4 regions of the Paenibacillus sp. JL3B1040 genome follow, and region 1 is predicted to be linked to each of the others. Evidence: riboswitches for the same ligand, from Rfam matches in the RefSeq annotation. Region 1 holds a riboswitch; each other region holds the start of a gene.

The links. Region 1 has a riboswitch for cyclic di-AMP ahead of ACZF99_RS12855 (3D domain-containing protein). Riboswitches for the same ligand answer to the same signal wherever they lie in the genome.
Region 2: it holds a riboswitch for cyclic di-AMP, as region 1 does, so the genes downstream of both, ACZF99_RS00560 (C40 family peptidase) here and ACZF99_RS12855 (3D domain-containing protein) in region 1, are expected to answer to the same signal.
Region 3: it holds a riboswitch for cyclic di-AMP, as region 1 does, so the genes downstream of both, ACZF99_RS21345 (TrkH family potassium uptake protein) here and ACZF99_RS12855 (3D domain-containing protein) in region 1, are expected to answer to the same signal.
Region 4: it holds a riboswitch for cyclic di-AMP, as region 1 does, so the genes downstream of both, ACZF99_RS06520 (KamA family radical SAM protein) here and ACZF99_RS12855 (3D domain-containing protein) in region 1, are expected to answer to the same signal.

What each region holds. Positions count from the first base shown of each region.
Region 1 covers NZ_CM169317.1:2,857,349-2,861,606, reverse strand. The annotation lists gene ACZF99_RS12870 (transporter substrate-binding domain-containing protein) at 1-132, shown strand, start outside; gene ACZF99_RS12865 (amino acid ABC transporter permease) at 229-891, shown strand; gene ACZF99_RS12860 (amino acid ABC transporter ATP-binding protein) at 878-1,600, shown strand; cyclic di-AMP (ydaO/yuaA leader) riboswitch at 1,782-1,954, shown strand; gene ACZF99_RS12855 (3D domain-containing protein) at 1,962-2,663, shown strand; gene ACZF99_RS12850 (polysaccharide deacetylase family protein) at 2,702-3,523, opposite strand; gene ACZF99_RS12845 (dihydroorotate dehydrogenase electron transfer subunit) at 3,722-4,258, shown strand, end outside.
Region 2 covers NZ_CM169317.1:122,503-126,760, reverse strand. The annotation lists gene ACZF99_RS00570 (M1 family metallopeptidase) at 1-640, shown strand, start outside; gene ACZF99_RS00565 (hypothetical protein) at 718-1,551, shown strand; cyclic di-AMP (ydaO/yuaA leader) riboswitch at 1,772-1,908, shown strand; gene ACZF99_RS00560 (C40 family peptidase) at 1,913-2,404, shown strand; cyclic di-AMP (ydaO/yuaA leader) riboswitch at 2,647-2,864, shown strand; gene ACZF99_RS00555 (C40 family peptidase) at 2,869-3,360, shown strand; gene ACZF99_RS00550 (GNAT family N-acetyltransferase) at 3,630-4,127, shown strand.
Region 3 covers NZ_CM169317.1:4,667,228-4,671,485, forward strand. The annotation lists gene ACZF99_RS21340 (potassium channel family protein) at 1-605, opposite strand, end outside; gene ACZF99_RS21345 (TrkH family potassium uptake protein) at 622-1,965, opposite strand; cyclic di-AMP (ydaO/yuaA leader) riboswitch at 2,025-2,192, opposite strand; gene ACZF99_RS21350 (CPBP family intramembrane glutamic endopeptidase) at 2,536-4,251, shown strand; gene uvrC (excinuclease ABC subunit UvrC) at 4,211-4,258, opposite strand, start outside.
Region 4 covers NZ_CM169317.1:1,483,753-1,488,010, reverse strand. The annotation lists gene ACZF99_RS06525 (methyl-accepting chemotaxis protein) at 1-884, shown strand, start outside; gene ACZF99_RS06520 (KamA family radical SAM protein) at 977-2,128, opposite strand; cyclic di-AMP (ydaO/yuaA leader) riboswitch at 2,288-2,429, opposite strand; gene ACZF99_RS06515 (cobyric acid synthase) at 2,460-4,019, opposite strand.

The DNA of each region.
Region 1 (4,258 bases):
GGTTATGTGGTCGGCGTGAAGAAGGGCAACACGGAACTGCTGGATCAAGTAAACGCAACACTGGATCGTTTGCTTACCGACGGCAGTATCGACAAGTTTGTCGCCGAAGCGAGCGATCTGGCCATCAAATAGGATGGATTCGAACCTGCAGAAAATAGCGAAACCCATTCGCTATTTTCTGTTTTTTTGCGCAAGGGTTTGAGGTAAAGGAGGAGGAAGGAAGGCAATATGGATCTTATATCGATGTTTATGGAATACCGGAGTTATTTCTTGGCCGGCGTGCAGTATACGCTAATCTTGGCAGCGATCAGCGTGTTTTGCGGCTTTATCCTTGGATTGTTGATCGCGCTGCTGCGTATGTCGCCTTGGAGAATCATACGTTTCTTCGGCCATGCCTGGGTCGAATTTCTGCGCGGCACGCCAATGATGGTTCAGCTCTTGATTATTCACTACGGGTTTGCGTTTATGTTTGACGTTAACTTCACGCCGATTCAATCCGGGGCGATCACGCTGTCGATCAACAGTTCGGCTTATTTGGCGGAAATTTTCCGGGCCGGCATTCAAGGCGTCGATCGGGGGCAAGGAGAAGCGGCCCGTTCCTTGGGAATGACCAAAGGGATGACTATGCGCCACATCATCATTCCGCAAGCGATCAAATCGGTGCTTCCCGCCATCGGCAACGAGTTTATTACAATCATCAAAGAATCGTCGATCGTATCGATCATCGGTACGGCCGAGCTGATCTATCAAGCGCAATCGGTCGTGACGATCACGTACGACGGGATGACGCCGTATTTGATCATCGCCATCATGTACTTTATTTTGACATTCACCTTGTCCCGCATTTTGGGCGTGTTCGAAAGGAAGTTGAAGACCAGTGATCACCGTTAAAGACTTGCATAAAAAGTTCGGCCAACTGCATATTTTGCGCGGCATCGACCTGGACATCTCCAAAGGCGAAGTCGTCGTCGTCATCGGTCCGAGCGGTTCGGGGAAGAGTACGTTCCTTCGTTGCTTGAACCTGCTGGAGGTCCCGACGGAAGGCGAGATCACGTTCGAAGGCGCTTCGATTACCGCCAAGGGACATAACATCAACCAAACCCGCGAGAAAATGGGAATGGTGTTCCAGCATTTCAATTTGTTCCCGCACAAGACGGTCATCGACAACATTACGTTAGCGCCGATTCGCGTGAGAAAGCTCGACAAAAGCAAGGCGGAAGCCATCGCCATGGACTTGCTCCGCACGGTCGGCCTTGAAGATAAGCGGGACGCCTACCCGGCGCAGCTGTCCGGCGGCCAGAAGCAGCGGATCGCCATCGCCCGCGCGCTAGCCATGGAACCGCATGTCATGCTGTTCGACGAACCGACTTCGGCGCTGGACCCGGAAATGGTCGGCGAAGTGCTCGACGTCATGAAGAGCTTGGCGGAACGGGGGATGACGATGGTCATCGTCACCCACGAAATGGGGTTTGCCCGCGAGGTCGGCGACCGCATCCTGTTTATGGATCAAGGCGTCATTTTGGAGCAGGGTACGCCGCAAGAGGTATTTGGCGCACCGCGGCATCAGCGGACACAGGATTTTCTGAGCAAGGTATTATAAAGGCCCATGTAACCGTCCGAAATCAAAAATTCGGGCGGTTATTTTTTGCCCTTTTTCGGGCCGAACGCACGCTCGGTTTTAACCTTGATTTTACGTTCGAACACAAAAATGTAACCCGACCTATCAAGGTTTCAAGCCACTTGGTGGGAATTACCTGAGCTATTGGTTACAAAATTGTGATATATTCAATAAGCCGAAACCTGAAACCGAGGTGCGGGGGACGAAAGCTGGAAACGAACGGCGATAAACGAGCTTCGTTTTCTTGGGGTGAAGCGCAGCCCAATAGGGAGCGCCGGGAATGTTCCTTTTTTCCGAATCCGACAACTAACTCCGCAGGCGCAGTAAAAAGGAGGATCATTCATTGATAAGTCGCATCGGTTCCAAAATTGCCGCATCGGCGTTGATCGCCGCAAGTATGACAATCACGCTGCTGACGGCTTCCGTTCATGCAGACGCGGTACATAAAGTCGTGGAAGGAGACACCTTTTATCTTCTTGCCAAACATTACAGAGTGGATCTGAACAAGCTTATGGCCGCAAACCCATCCGTACATCCGCAGAACATATATGAAGGCCTGAATATCATCATTCCGGGGGCTGAAACCCGTGCGATCGCCTTAGCTTCCGCCGCGCCAGCCAAACAGGAGGCTGCGCCGGCCGCCGCCCCCATGACGGCTGCCGCTTCCAAACTGAAGGTCATGTCCAGCGACAAGATCGTTGAGGCTTGGGGGAAAACGTTCACTTACTCGCATACCATCGCCGTCAAAGCCTCGGCTTATTCGGCATCGGCTAGCGAAAACGGGAAATGGGGCGCGGTAGATTACTTCGGCAACCCGCTGAAGCTGGGTACCATCGCCGTCGATCCGAAGGTCATTCCGATGGGGACGAAGGTGCTCGTAACCGGACACAACCATGACGGCCTGCCGGATCAAGCCTTTGTAGCTACGGCCTCCGACCAGGGCGGTGCGATCAAAGGCAACCGCATTGACATCTTCATTCCCGGCAGCGCCGCTTCCGTGAAATCATTCGGTTATCAAGACGTCACCCTTTACGTGTTGAACTAGGACAAGCAGAGCTCCCTCGACGAGGGAGCTCTGCTTCGTTAGCGGTATTTGGTCGTTTGCAGCAACTCGGCCAGATCGACAAAATGATAGCCCTGCGCCTGCAGAGCATCGATAATCTCCGGCAGCGCCTGAATCGTGCCGGTGAGATTGGAGCCGACGCCACCTCCCGAATGATGCAGAATGATGGAGCCGGGGCCCGCCGTGCCGATGACGTTGGATTTGACTTTATCCTTATCGAGCCCTTTCCAATCCTGCGAGTCCACATTCCAGTTGACGAGGGTGTAGCCGTTTCTCTTGGCCCATTTCACCTGTTCCTCCTTCACCTCACCATAAGGCGGACGAATTAATTTGGGACGATACCCGACGGTGAGCTGAACGATTTTCTCCGTACGCAGAATTTCGGTTTGGAACTGTTTGACGGAATGATTGTGAAAATTCGGATGACTGAAGGAGTGATTGCCGATGAGATGACCTTCCTGATGCATCCGCCGCATCAAGGCGGGAAATTTCTTAGCCCTCGCTCCAACGACAAAGAAGGTCGCTTTGACCCCTTTACGGTGAAGCACGTCGAGAATTTGCGGCGTGAACCGCGGGTCGGGACCGTCATCGAAGGTCAGCGCAATCTGCTTCACTTCCGGACCACGGAATTTGAAAGTTTCCGAGTATTTGCGCCGCAGCTCGCCGAGATCCACGGGTCTCGCAACGACGGGTGCTGACTTGTTCCCCTCCAGATTGGCCGGCGATCCCGGCCCCTGCGGTTCAAGAACGGCAGAGGAGGCATCAACTTTATAGAGTCCGGAGCCGCCGAGCGTCAACAAAGAAACGACCGTGAACAAGACCCAAGCTTTCTTTATCAGCATAAGCAATTTAAGTCCTCCTTCATCCCAATACTGTAACTGCTGCGGTTTAGTATTCCCTAACCCTTGCAGAAAATAATGAAAACGTGAAAAAAGTCACGGTTTTCGACTTGTTGTTGGTGATGTGAGATATATCACAGACGATCCTTGCGAAAAATTGCATCCTTTGATGAAGCGTAATTGAAGGGATGAGGTGGAATCATGGCAACGGTAGTGTCCAACCAAGAAGTGGCGCAAGGGGTGTTCAGGCTCACGGCGCAAGGGCGGTTCACGGGTAAAATGGGGCAGTTCTACATGCTGCGCGCCGGGGAACGTTATCCTTTACTGTCCCGGCCGATCAGCATCTTTGATATCACCAAAGACCGGATCGAATTTCTGGTTATGGTCGCGGGCGAAGGAACCGCTTTGTTATCCGGACTGAAGCCGGGCGATCCGTTGATACTGGAAGGGCCGTTTGGCAACGGGTTTCCGCAGTTGGAGGGGAAGATAGCTTTCGTTGGCGGCGGGATCGGCATCGCTCCGTTTTATTACGCCTTAAGAGAAACGCCGGAGGCCGACGTCTACCTCGGATTCAGCCGAGAGGCTTACATGGTGGAGGAGTTTCGTGCCGTATCCCGGGGCAAAGTGACAGTTGACGTAGGTGGATTGATTTTGGATCAAGTGGATTTTGAGGCTTATGATACGGTCATCGCCTGCGGCCCTCACGCGATGCTGCATGCCGTCCAGCGCAAACAGGCG
Region 2 (4,258 bases), 2.7 Mb from region 1:
TTTGATTACATCGCCGGCCCCGCTGACCCAAAACGCCTGGAAGTATGGCTCCGGAAACGGCTACGCCAAAAACGCGTATTACCGCGGCAAACTGATCCTGCTCGATATCGAGCGTCAGGTCGGCAGCAAGACGATGAAACGGATCATGAGCGTATACAGCCATAAATACCGGTTCAAACACCCGACGACGGCCGACTTTCAACGGGTAGTCGAGCAAGTGACCAGCCGGAGTTGGAAATCTTATTTTCAGCAATACGTCTACGACGGCAAAATGGCCGATTTCGCCGTAGACCGGATTCAAGTCACCCCGATCACCCAACAGGGGAACCGCCTATACGAGTCAAGTGTGGTATTTTCCCGCAAAGGGGCGACTCACCCGAAGGTCCCTCTGCTGTTCACTTTCACCGACGGGCACACGGTGCGCAAGCAGTGGAACGGGGTAGACACCCGCGTCGAAATCAAGCTGCAATATAAAGCGCCTCTGGCTTGGGTCCAAATCGACCCGGATTACACCTTAACGGTGGAGAACATGCATCTCAACAACTACCTGAAGGCGGAAATCCCGGAGACCACGTTGTCCCGCTCCAACATGAGCGTCACGAAACTGCTCGAGGCGATACTGGGGACATTCCTGTGGTAGCTCGACAGCAGTTCCTTATTCGGAAGAACTTCTCGATCAAAAGACTTTGTTAATCCACCTCTAAAGGAGGGAAAGAAATGAGTTTCGTTCGTTTGGGGTGGACCACCCTGAAAAGCCAATTTCCCTCGGTCATCATCTTGTTCCTGTACCAACTGCTGTGGGGACTGTTTCTGTACCGGCTGGTCGATACGGCCGTTACCGCGCTGCTGCAAAGATATCCCAACCCGCCGCCTACCGCGCTGTCGCAAATTCTGTTCCTGCTGGAAGGGCAAATCAATTTATGGAGCAATCCGGATGTTCGGTTATATTGCTGGCTACTGGGGGGAATGGCGGTTGTCCGCATGATCCTGACCCCGTTGATTCAAGCGGGGATCTTCTACGGCTTCACGCCGGCCGATCAACAAAACCCGGGTTTCCCCCTCTTCCGGGGAATGAAGAAGTTCGGCAAGCCGGTGATTCTGTTTTACGCACTGGAGCTTATGCTAACGATGCTGCCCGCCTTCTGGATTGTGCCCCGGCTGCTATCCCTTTGGCCGGAGTTGGCGGGGGGAGGAGGAGCCCCGCTTAGGGCCTGGCTCGTCGGGATCGGCTTGGTGCTGGGCTGGTTGATCTATGGCTGGTTAATCCGGCAGTTCCTGTTATTTGCCCAGTTCGGTTATTTGTTTAAAGCCGGCGTCTGGAGTTCCCTATTGCTCTGCTTCAAGAGCCTCCTGCAAGCGATCGGCATCACGGCGATTCTCGGGGCTTTTGGTGTGCTTCTTTTCCTGCTGTTCGGGACGGTCTCCTGGTTTTGGACCGGCCTGTTGGCCCTTATCCTGCAGCAGATCTACCCTCTTTTTCGCAGCGCATTTAAAGTTTGGAAGGTCTCCTCTCAATTTCATCTTTGGCAGTCGAAAGCACGAAAAAGTTAAAATTTTTTTACCCCTCCAAAACCCAGTAAAATCAAGGCCTTCGCCGTTTGGCGAAGGCCTTGATCCCTATTTCCCCTCTTAATCTTGCGAATTAACCATTGCCAAAAGATACCTGGCTTTGTTACAATAACAACAACGCAATTTCAGTAACAGTTTTGTAATTATTTTTGTCATCATTGGCAGGAGAATGACGCCGGATGTCGAATAAGTAAATTCAGGTGTGAAATCAAAGCCGAATTCCCTTCACCAGGGAAACGGGGGAACCACTTTGGGTGAATTGGTCTCGTCTTAGAGGGATCATAGGGAACCTTCAACCGAATCCTTAAGCTAACCTCGTAGGCATTGGAAGGAGCATAACTTCTTGAAGAAGCGTTTGACGGTAGCAGCAGTAAGTTTTGCCTTACTTTTCACCATTGGAACTGGTAGCGTTTTCGCCGATTCCAAATTGGACAGCGTAATCGACGGCGCGTTGGGAAGCAACTACGTTTCCGGCGGCACCACCACAGACGGTTTCGACTGTTCCGGATTTACCCTGTACGTCTTCTCGAAAATCGGCATCAAGCTGCCTCACCAATCCGGCTCTCAGTACAAAATGGGAACCGCAGTCGAGAAAAGCGAATTGATCACCGGCGATTTGGTCTTCTTCAATACTTCCGGCAAAGGCGTTTCCCATGTCGGCATCTACGTCGGCGACGGCAAATTTGCTCATGCCTCCTCTTCCAAAGGCGTAGTCATCAGCAAATTAAGCGAGAAGTATTACGTCGAGCGTTACGTTGGAGCTAAACGCATCATGAGCACCGACAAGTATGAAGATGTAACCGGTGATGTTACTGATCACGATGATGTTCAATAAGAACCGCCACGAAGCCTGTGGGGATGTTGATCACAACGTCTCTGCGGGTTTTTTTCTTTTCCGTTGCCCCCCCTTAGGAACCATTTATCCTCGATTTTCTTCGTCAAAACAGGCCAAAAGAAGCCTTTTCCCCAATAAACTTGTCAACTCTGGACGCCTTTGGTAAAATGAACAACGTAAATGGTAACAACTTTGTAATGATTGCTGTAATTGATCTTAAGGCAACAGCTTGGGTGCAACCTACAACGAAACTGCCGAATTCCCAAGCACCCGGGAAACGGGGGACCCAGCATAGGGTGAATTGGTCTCAACAATAGGGTACAGGTTCAAAAAGTTAAGTTTGGAGCACCGAGAAGGTTGGATGAAAGATGACTTTTTAACCCTCCTTGTATAGTGAGATCATAGGGGAACCTTCAACCGAATCCATAAGCTAACCTCGTAGGCCTTGGAAGGAGTTTGACATCTTGAGAAAGACCTTGACAGCAGCGGTAACGAGTTTGGCTCTTCTGTGCACGTTGGGGGCGGGGAGCGCCTTTGCCGACGCGCAAGCCGCAGAACCGACGCCGCTAGCCAGCATCGTCGATTCCGTGTACGGGACACCCTACAAATTTGGAGGCACCACCACATCGGGATTCGATTGCTCCGGGTTTACCCGGTACGTGTTCAGCCAAATGGGCATCAAGCTTGCACGCGTATCTTCCGCCCAGTATAAGCAGGGAACGCCGGTAGCGAAGAGCGAACTCCAGGCAGGGGATCTCGTCTTCTTCAAAACCACGGGGGCAAGCAGAGTTTCTCATGTCGGCATTTACGTCGGCGACGGCGAATTCGCTCACGCATCCTCATCCAAAGGCATTCGCATCGACAAGCTGAGCAGCAGCTACTACCAGAACCGCTACGTTGGCGCGAAGCGGGTTCTCAGTAAATACGGATACTCCGTCTACGCTGCGGAATCTTAATCTTATTCTTACGGGTTTCAACAAGTTCATCGTCTCTCGCCGCAAGCCCAAGTTTCCGACTCGGAACAGCTTGCGGTCTTTTTTGTCCGCACCCCTATCTATATAACGAGACATCCGGCCAAAAGGTTACCGGAAACTTGGAAATCCGGCGAAAAAAACCATGAGTTACCTCCTGAAGGCAAAGGACTTTACAAGCCAAGTAAATCCGGCTATTGTGAGGGTAATAGAAGAAAACACGACGGATTTACCTCTAACAAAGGAGGGGCAATATGGACCAAACGATGTCTCCGTTTCGGATCGTGCCGATGGAAGAAGCGCATGGCGAAGTCATATGTACCTGGCGTTACGATTCCCCGTACGATATCTACAGCTGGCTGCCCTGGAATCAAATGAAAGCGCTCGACGTGGAGTTTGGAAATCCGGCGATCCGCGCCGAGCAGTATGTCTCGGTACTAAATGAGGCTGGCGACCTGGCCGGCTTTGCCCAATATTTCCCGATGGAGGGGGTGACCCGGCTCGGGATCGGCATGAAGCCTGACCTTTGCGGACAGGGGTTGGGCAAGCGGTTTGTCTCGGTCATCGTAGAAGAAGCCCGGCGCCGCAAACCGGACAACCAAATCGACCTTGAGGTGCTCACGTGGAACACTCGGGCGATCCGAGCCTACCAGAAGGCCGGGTTCGTCATCACCGATCTTTATGAGAAGATGACGCCCGGCGGTGTGTCCAAACCGTTTTACTGCATGGTATATAAGGGGCAACCCGGATAAGGGCGAGCTCCTTTTTTACACCTCGGACCAAACCTCGCTATGACATACGGCACACATTTAGGTGAATGTCCGTTATTTTTGTTCCTATTTTTGACACAAAGACTATGATCGGACAGCGTGTTCCGTTATAA
Region 3 (4,258 bases), 1.8 Mb from region 1:
ATAATATCACCTTCGGTCAACTGATCCATAGCGGTTGGCGCCACCAGCACGCCGCCTTCGCGGTGGATCGCCACGATGCTGCAGCCGAACCGGGCCCGCGGGTTGAGGTCGCCTAAACTTTTTTGATTCAGGCAAGCGGGGACGTTCATTTCCACGATGCTGTATTCCTTCGACAACTCGATATAATCCAGCAGATTCGGAGTGACCAGTTGGTGCGCCACGCGGATTCCCATATCCCTTTCGGGGAAAATGACCCGGTCTACGCCCAGCTTCTCCAGCGCACGGCCGTGCAGTACGGAGATCGCCTTGGCAACCACGGTAGGAATGCCCAGATCCTTCAGGAGGATCGCCGCCAAAACGCTGGTTTGAATGTCGTTGCCGATCGCGACGACGCCGCAATCGAAGTTGCGTACTCCCAACGACTTCAACACCTCTTCATCCGTCGCGTCCGCAACCACGGTATGCGTCAGGTGCTCGCTCATTTCGTTGACCAGCTCTTCATTCCGATCGATGCCCAGTACCTCGTACCCCAAGTCCATGAGCTCCAGTGCCAGACTGGAACCAAAGCGTCCCAACCCGATCACTACAAACTGCTGTGTTTTCATTCTCGTTTAATTCCCCTTATCCAATAATAATTTTGCCCTCTGGATGGCGATATAAATCTTTCCCCTTTTTCGGTCCTAATGCATAGGCTAATGTCAGCATTCCCAACCGGCCGGCGAACATGGTGAAACTGATCACGGCTTTCCCGAACGATGTCAAATCACCGGTCAGCCCCATGGAAAGACCCACGGTTCCGAATGCGGAAGTCGATTCAAACAGGATCGTTAAGAAGCTGGCATCCTCCGTGGTAGACAACACCATCGCAACGACAATCACAAGGAACAAGGCCAGCATCGTGATGGTGACGGCTTTAAAGATGCGCTCCTGGGCCAAGCGGTAACGAAAAAGGTCAAGATCCGTCCGGCCGCGAATCATGGAGATGACCGCACCAACCAGGATCGTAAACGTCGTCGTCTTAATGCCGCCCCCGGTGGAGCCTGGCGACGCGCCGATAAACATCAGGATAATGATAAAGAATTGGCTTGCTTGCCGCATCGCGCCGATATCCAGCGTATTGGCCCCCGCCGTTCTCGGCGTAGCCGACTGAAAGAAGGAACTCATGATTTTCGTTCCCATATCCAAAGGTTCCAGGGTTCTGGAGTTCGTATACTCAAAAATGAAAAACACCAAAGTCCCGACCACAAGCAGCGTCGCAGTCATCGACAACACCACTTTGGAATGCAGGGACAGCTTCCGCCGCTTCCGATACTCGATCAAATCGGACAATACGATAAAACCGAGTCCACCCGTAATAATCAAAGTCAGGGCAATGAAGTTGGTCATCGGATCGCTGACGTACTGGGTTAGGCTGCGATAATCGCCGAACAGGTCGAAACCGCCGTTGTTAAACAGCGAAACCGCGTGGAAGATTCCAAAATATATCGCACGGCCCAGCGGCATATCGAACGCCCAACGAACGGAAAAGAGGAATGCGCCGCAAGACTCGATAATCAGGGAGTACATCAACACTTTGCGGATCAGGCGGACAATGCCCTCCATCGTATTTTGGTTCATGGCCTCCTGGAGAATCAAGCGGTCTTTAAGCGAGATTTTCCGTTTAAGCACAAGCGAGAACAAGGTCGCCATGGTCATGAATCCGAGACCGCCGACCTGAATCAGCAGCATGATAATGATTTGCCCAAAGGGCGTAAAAAAAGTACCCGTATCCCGCACGACCAACCCCGTGACGCAGGTGGCCGAGGTGGCCGTAAATAAAGCGTCGATATACGGCAGTGATTTCCCCGTTACATTGGCGATCGGAAGCATCAGAAGCACCGAACCCAACAAAATGATGAGCCCAAATCCGATGACCAAAATCTGCGGCGGCGAAAAGCTAACTTTCTTGAATCGCAACTCGTTCACCTCATTGTAGTTAGAACAAAAGAAAAAAAGCACTGGAAATCCAATGCCTTTCGGTGTTTGGTTCCTGCTGCACAGGCCTACGAGGTTAGCTGACGGATTCGGACATGCACAGTTGCCCTATTCGCAGACCTTCCGCCGCTATCTAGCCGGCTGCACGAAGCCCTGTGAAATTCACCCCAAAAAGACGGTTCCCCCGTTTTCATAACGAAATTCGGCCGCTATTCTTTTCAATTGTTTTCATTCATTTTTCGTCAAATGGATTATATCCCTTATTTTCTTTCGCCACAAAGCTCTATTTTCAGGAAAAAGACCAAAAAAGGACGAAATCGGAGGGTGGATCAATAAACTTCGCCCTGAATCTGAGAGATGCGAAGCCTTGCCGGAGTTATTGCCGTTTCTCGTCATTTTTATTCCCGATCTGGCGTAGGGGGGGCGGCTGTGTTATCTTTACTTTGACGTACTTGAGGGAATTTCATACCTCATATAAAGAAGGGCATGTTCAAAAATCAACATTACTTCAAAAAAGGAGTTTTGCGAGTGAGTTCCTCCATGAAACCAACCGGCCGCAGGATGAAGACGAAAACCCTATGGCTACTGGCCGCTCTCGGCTTGATCGTGTTTATCGCCGTCCAATTGTTCCCGACGACCGACTCAGAGTCGCTGCAGTTGCAGCAAGCGGATGAGGTCATCAGCAAATCGAAGGCGGCGGACAGCGCAGCCGAATTCGCCGGGTCCGTCTTACATCTGGAACTGTCGGACCAAGTCAAAGATAAGGCTTTAATTACATACGAAACGCGTTCCGATCTGTTTGGTTATTTGACCAAAGAAGATCTGCTCGCTACGTACTTAAAAACTTATGAAAAGCAGTTTCCCTACGACGTCTTCCGCGTCCGTTACAACGATCCCGCCGGGACGTTAAGCGCTGTGACCATCGATGTCCACATGACGACCGGCCGAGTCGTCGGCTTCGAGGAAATCGCTTCCGCCACCAACGCCAACAAGCAAATGATGCTTGACCTGGGGGCGGAAACTACCGATTCCATGAAGGCTTGGGAAGGCGATTTGACATTAGCCGAGAAAGAACAGCTGGCGCTGCCTTACCTGAACGCCTTCGGATTTCAACCCGGCGATCTGGAGCTGGCTTCCGACGAAGAGGAGGTCGGTCTCCAATATCAAGTCAAAGACCACGCTTTGGGCGAATCGCAAGCGCAAATCAAGATCAGCTACGAATACGGCGCCGTATCCTCGCTGGAGCGCTATTTTACCGTCCCGCAGGCTCACAAGGACTACGTCGCCGGGCAGACGCAAATCGCCAATTGGCTCACCTATGCCGGATATGCTCTACTGACGTTCGTGCTGGCGATTCTCGCGATCGTATACAGCGCACTGACGCGGGCCCATACGTCGTTTAAGCGGGGAATCTTCCTGGCTTCGGCTTACTTCGTGTTATCCACGCTTGGAACGATCAACATGATGCCGGTCTTCCAAAAAGACGGCCTCGAACCCGGCGTGCTGATTTTCGGCTTCTTCTTCCAGGGCCTGGTGACGTTGTTCCTCGCCGCTTCCGTGTACTTCTCGTTGGTCGGCGGAGACGGACTGTGGCGGAAGAACGGCATCAACCTGTGGCCGCGAGCGCGGGAGGAAGGGTACGGCCGCCATGTGCTGACCTCGATGGCCGACGGCTATGCCTGGGCCCTGATCCTGCTGGGGGTTCAATCCGTTGCCTTCTTCATTCTGGAACGAACGATTCATACCTGGTCCACAACGGATGCAACGCAGTCGCCGTACAACATGATGGTTCCGCTCCTGTTCCCCCTGCTGGCATGGGTGGCGGGGATCGGGGAAGAGGCGGTGTACCGGCTGTTCGGGATCCCGATGCTGAAGAAAATGTTCCGCAGCACCTTCGTCGCCAGCCTGCTGTCGACCTTGATCTGGGCGTTTGGCCATACGTTGTATCCGATTTATCCGGTCATTTCGCGCCCGATCGAATTGACCCTTATCGGACTGCTGTTCAGCTTCGTGTTCCTGCGGTACGGGTTCGCCGCCGTTGTCTTCTCGCATGTCATCTTTGACAGCATCCTGATGGCGCTGAGCCTGATGTTTATGGGCGGAGCGCTGAACATCGGCGCCGGCTTGTTCTACATCGCGTTGCCGGCGATCGTCGCTTATGTCATTTACCTGTTCAACCCGCCAAGCAAGGAACGGAAGAACCCGCCTCAGCAGCAGCAAAAAGAGGAGCCGTATTTCACGACTCCTCTGGCGGATCCTCGTCCCGGAGGGCATTGATAATTTC
Region 4 (4,258 bases), 1.4 Mb from region 1:
GCTCCGAAGGCTTGTCCCGATCGGTGACGACGTTTGAGGAACTGATCTCCCGTTCGGGCGCAGCCACTCGGGAAATCGAAGCCGGCAGCATGACAATCGCGTCAGCCGCAGCCGAGAACGCGCGGGCGATGGAAGAAATCTCACAGGGTGTGCAGCACATCGCCGCCTCGTCCGCCGAAGTGACCGAGCGGATCGGACAGGCCGCCGAGGAGGCCGGTACCGGGAATACGTTGGCGCAGACGGCCGTCATGCAAATGCAGCAGGTGGAGGAGGCGGCCCACCGGACACTCGAGCATATTCGCACGTTGAACGACCGCTCGGAATCGATTTCGAGCGTCGTAGGAACCATTACGGAAATTACGAAACAGATCAATATCTTAGCGCTGAACGCGGCGATCGAAGCCGCACGGGCCGGCGAGCACGGCAAAGGGTTCGCCGTCGTCGCCGAGGAAGTCCGCAAGCTGGCCGAGCAATCCCGCTTGGCGATGGAAGAGATTGGCGAGAATCTGCTCGGCATCCGGGAGGAATCGGAAAACTCCGTCAGCGCGATGCAGCGGGCTAGCGAGGAAATCGTCTCCGGAACTGAGCGGGTGAAACAAGCCGGCCAAGCGTTCGAACAATTGACGGAGCTCATTCAGAACGTCAACTTGACGATACAATCCGTCTCGGCTTCGACACAGGAGGTGTCCGCCGGTACCGAGGAAGTGACCGCTTCCGTCGAAGAGTCGGCCAACATTACCGCCAAATCCCTGGCCAATATGGAGCAAATCGCCAACTATTCGCAGCAGCAGCTCAGCGAAATGGAAAGCCACGCCCGTACGGTGCGTTCGCTGCACGAGCAAGCGCTGTCGCTGCAGGAATCGATGGCGAAATTCCGGATTTAGACCGCAGCAGGCCGCACCGAACTGAAAAAATAACGTACCCTGACTGCCTTCCCCCCCTTATGCGGGGGCCGGCGGTCAGGGTACGTTTGTTTTTAACCGGTAAAGGACATTTCGTTCGCGGAAACAGCTTCGTCCGGCTGCTTCTCCGGCTGCTTCCAATAGGCCTCGTTGCCCGGCAGATCATCGAACCAGGCCGCCTCGTCCGGGCAAGGCAAGATCATGAATTTACCGTATTCATTATCCCGTGACTGATGATATTTGAGATAAGCCTGACCGTCTTCGATCGCCAAGATTTCGATCTTCCCCGACGAATGGCTCATCGACAGGCGTACGCGCTTGCCAAGCCCCGATGTGCGGGCTTTCGCTTCCTCAACCAGCTGATACGCACGTTTGAGAGGAATGACGAAATCGGCATTTCCGGCAACCGGCCGGTTGATAAAGAAGTAGTAAGGGGTGACGCCGGCCCAGGATAACCGGTCCAGCAATTCGCCAAGCACGGCCGCATCGTCGTTGATGCCTTTGAGAATCGGCGTTTGATTGACCACGATCGCCCCGGCGTCGTGCAAGGCCTGAAAGCCTCGTTTCGCCTCGGGGGTTATTTCGCGCGGATGATTGATATGCGCCATGACATAAATGCGTTGATCTACGGTGGAGAATTCTCTGATCAGATCCAGCAGCTCCGGATCCTCGTAGATGCGCATCGGATTGAAGACAGGGATTTTGGAGCCGAGCCGGATGATTTTCACATGTTCGATCGCCCGCAGCTGTTCAAGAATGGAACGAAGCTTTTTCGTGGCCAGAATTAAGCTGTCGCCGCCGGTCAGCAAGACGTTGTTGATCTCCGGATGCTGAGCAATGTACTCGATGCCGGGGGTCACGTCCGACATGGCCTCCTTCACATCGTTGCGGAACAGCCGTTTGCGGAAGCAATAGCGGCAATAGGAACCGCAAACCTCGGATACGATCAGCAGCGCGGTCGTCCGGTATTTGTGCTGGCAGCCGGGAACCGCGTAGTTGACGGCCTCGTCGGAAGCATCCCAACGCCCGTATTCCTTCAGTTCCCCCGTATTCGGAATCACCAGCTTGCGGATCGGGTCCTCCGGATCGTTCCAATCGATCAACTTCAGGTAGTAATCATTTACCCGAAAGACGAATTTGTCCGTAATCGGTTTCAATTCCCGCCGCTCCTGTTCGGACAACTCGCTCACCTTGGCGATATCGGTGATATACTTCGGATTTGCCATAACCATCTCCTCCTTTAGAATGATCGATGCGCAAAGAAGAAGCAGGGAACCTTGCAGTGAAAGCGAGTACTCCGCCGAATGCTCGGCTCAAAGGTCTTGACGAACACAAAAAGACCCCGCTCTAACGACAGGGTCATTGGTTGATGACTGAAATTATAAACATGACCCATCCACTGCAAACGAGGTTAGCTGACGGGCTCGGGAAAGATGGTTCCCTACGTAAAACCAGCAACGATTCGCCCCAAAAATTGGTTCCCCCGCTTTTCGACCTTACTCATCGAAAATTAAGCGTACTATTATGCTACCTTACATTCGCCCGATTTGTCAAAGCTTAACTCTCGGGATCCGGGCTAATTCCGGCAATTTGGTAGATCAGGTCCATCCGAAAATGGCTGCGGACATGATCGGCCAGCCGATCAAAGGCTTCCTCCTTGCGCGACGAAGAGGTAAAGGTGGAGCCCAAGGGTTCCCGCCCTTTACCGGCTCGCAGCCCGTCCAGCCAGGCACGGCGCCAGGCATCGTTATGGAATAACCCGTGCAGGTACGTTCCGAACACTCTCCCGTCGGGGCGGGCTGCGCCTTCCGAATGCGGTGCGGCTGCCCCATCTTCCCCCGGATCGTCGGCTTGAAGCAGGAACAGGGGGCTGATGTCCCGAAGCCGCTGGGTTGAACCGGCATGGATCTCATAACCTTCGATGGCCATCCGGCTGACCGAGGTATGCAGCGGTACGGGCTGGCCATCTTGGATTTGGCCATGCACGCGGAGCGTCTTCTTGCCCGGAAGAAAAGTCGTCGACAAGGGCAACAGGCCTAAACCCAGCGCCGACCTTGGTTGGGCGGCTTCTACCGCTTGGGGATCGTGCAATTCTTCCCCCAACATTTGGTAACCGCCGCAGATGCCGACAAGCTGGATGTGCGTTTCCTCCTCGATCAGGCTGCGAATGGCTCCCTCCAGCCCTTGCCTCCGCAGGTATTCCAAATCCCCGATCGTATCCTTCGTCCCCGGCAAAATCACGGCATCCGGGCGCCCGAGCTCCGATCGCTTGCTCACGTAACGGAGCGACACGTCCGGTTCGGCGGCCAAAGGATCAAAATCGGTAAAATTGGATATGCGCGGGTAACGTATGACCGCAATGTCCAGCTCCTTCTCGATCCCCACCCCCGGGCCGGATGCGTAGGTATCCAGAATGACGGAATCCTCCGCTTCAATCTCCAAATCCGGCAGAAATGGAAGCACGCCCATAACGGGAATGCCGGTCCGCCGCTCCAGCCAATCCAGCCCGGGCTGCAGCAGGGACAGGTCGCCGCGGAACTTGTTGATGATGAACCCTTTGACCCGGGCCCGTTCCTGCGGCTCCAGCAGCTCCAGCGTGCCGACGAGAAAGGCGAACACGCCGCCGCGATCAATATCAGCCGCTAGAATAACCGGAGCGTCCGCCCATTCGGCCAGATTCATGTTGACGATATCGCGTTGCTTCAGGTTGATTTCCGCCGGGCTCCCGGCCCCCTCCATGACGACGATACCGTGCTTCGCACGGAGTCTCCCGAGCGCTTCCATCACCAGCGGCTTGGCTTGGGGCAGAAATTCCTCCCGATAACTGGACGCGCTGAGATGTTGGTATGGACGCCCATGAACGACGATCTGCGAATGCATGTCCCCGGTCGGCTTAATCAGTACCGGATTCATGTCGGTGGTGGCGGCGATGCCGCAAGCTTCCGCCTGGACGCCTTGCGCACGGCCGATTTCCCGTCCGTCCTCCGTCACATAGGAGTTCAGGGCCATATTCTGCGATTTGAACGGAGCCGGACGAAGCCCGTCCTGCGCAAAAATGCGGCATAACGCCGTCACGATGACGCTCTTGCCCACGTCCGATGCCGTGCCTTGGATCATCAATACGGCACCCGGCGGAGCGGAGGCAGGGCCGTCGGCATCAACCTTAAACTTGTCATCACGTCTGTTCACCTAGGTTCCGCTCCTTTCCGAATCCTGAATCCTGAATCCTGGGTCGTTAATATATGGTTTCAGCCGGCTTTGCACGATTATCCCTTTCGGTAAGGTCGGAAGGCAGCCTATTCCATCTTCCATCGATCTTGAAGCGATCATCCCTTCCTCCCTCGGCTAAGCGCGCT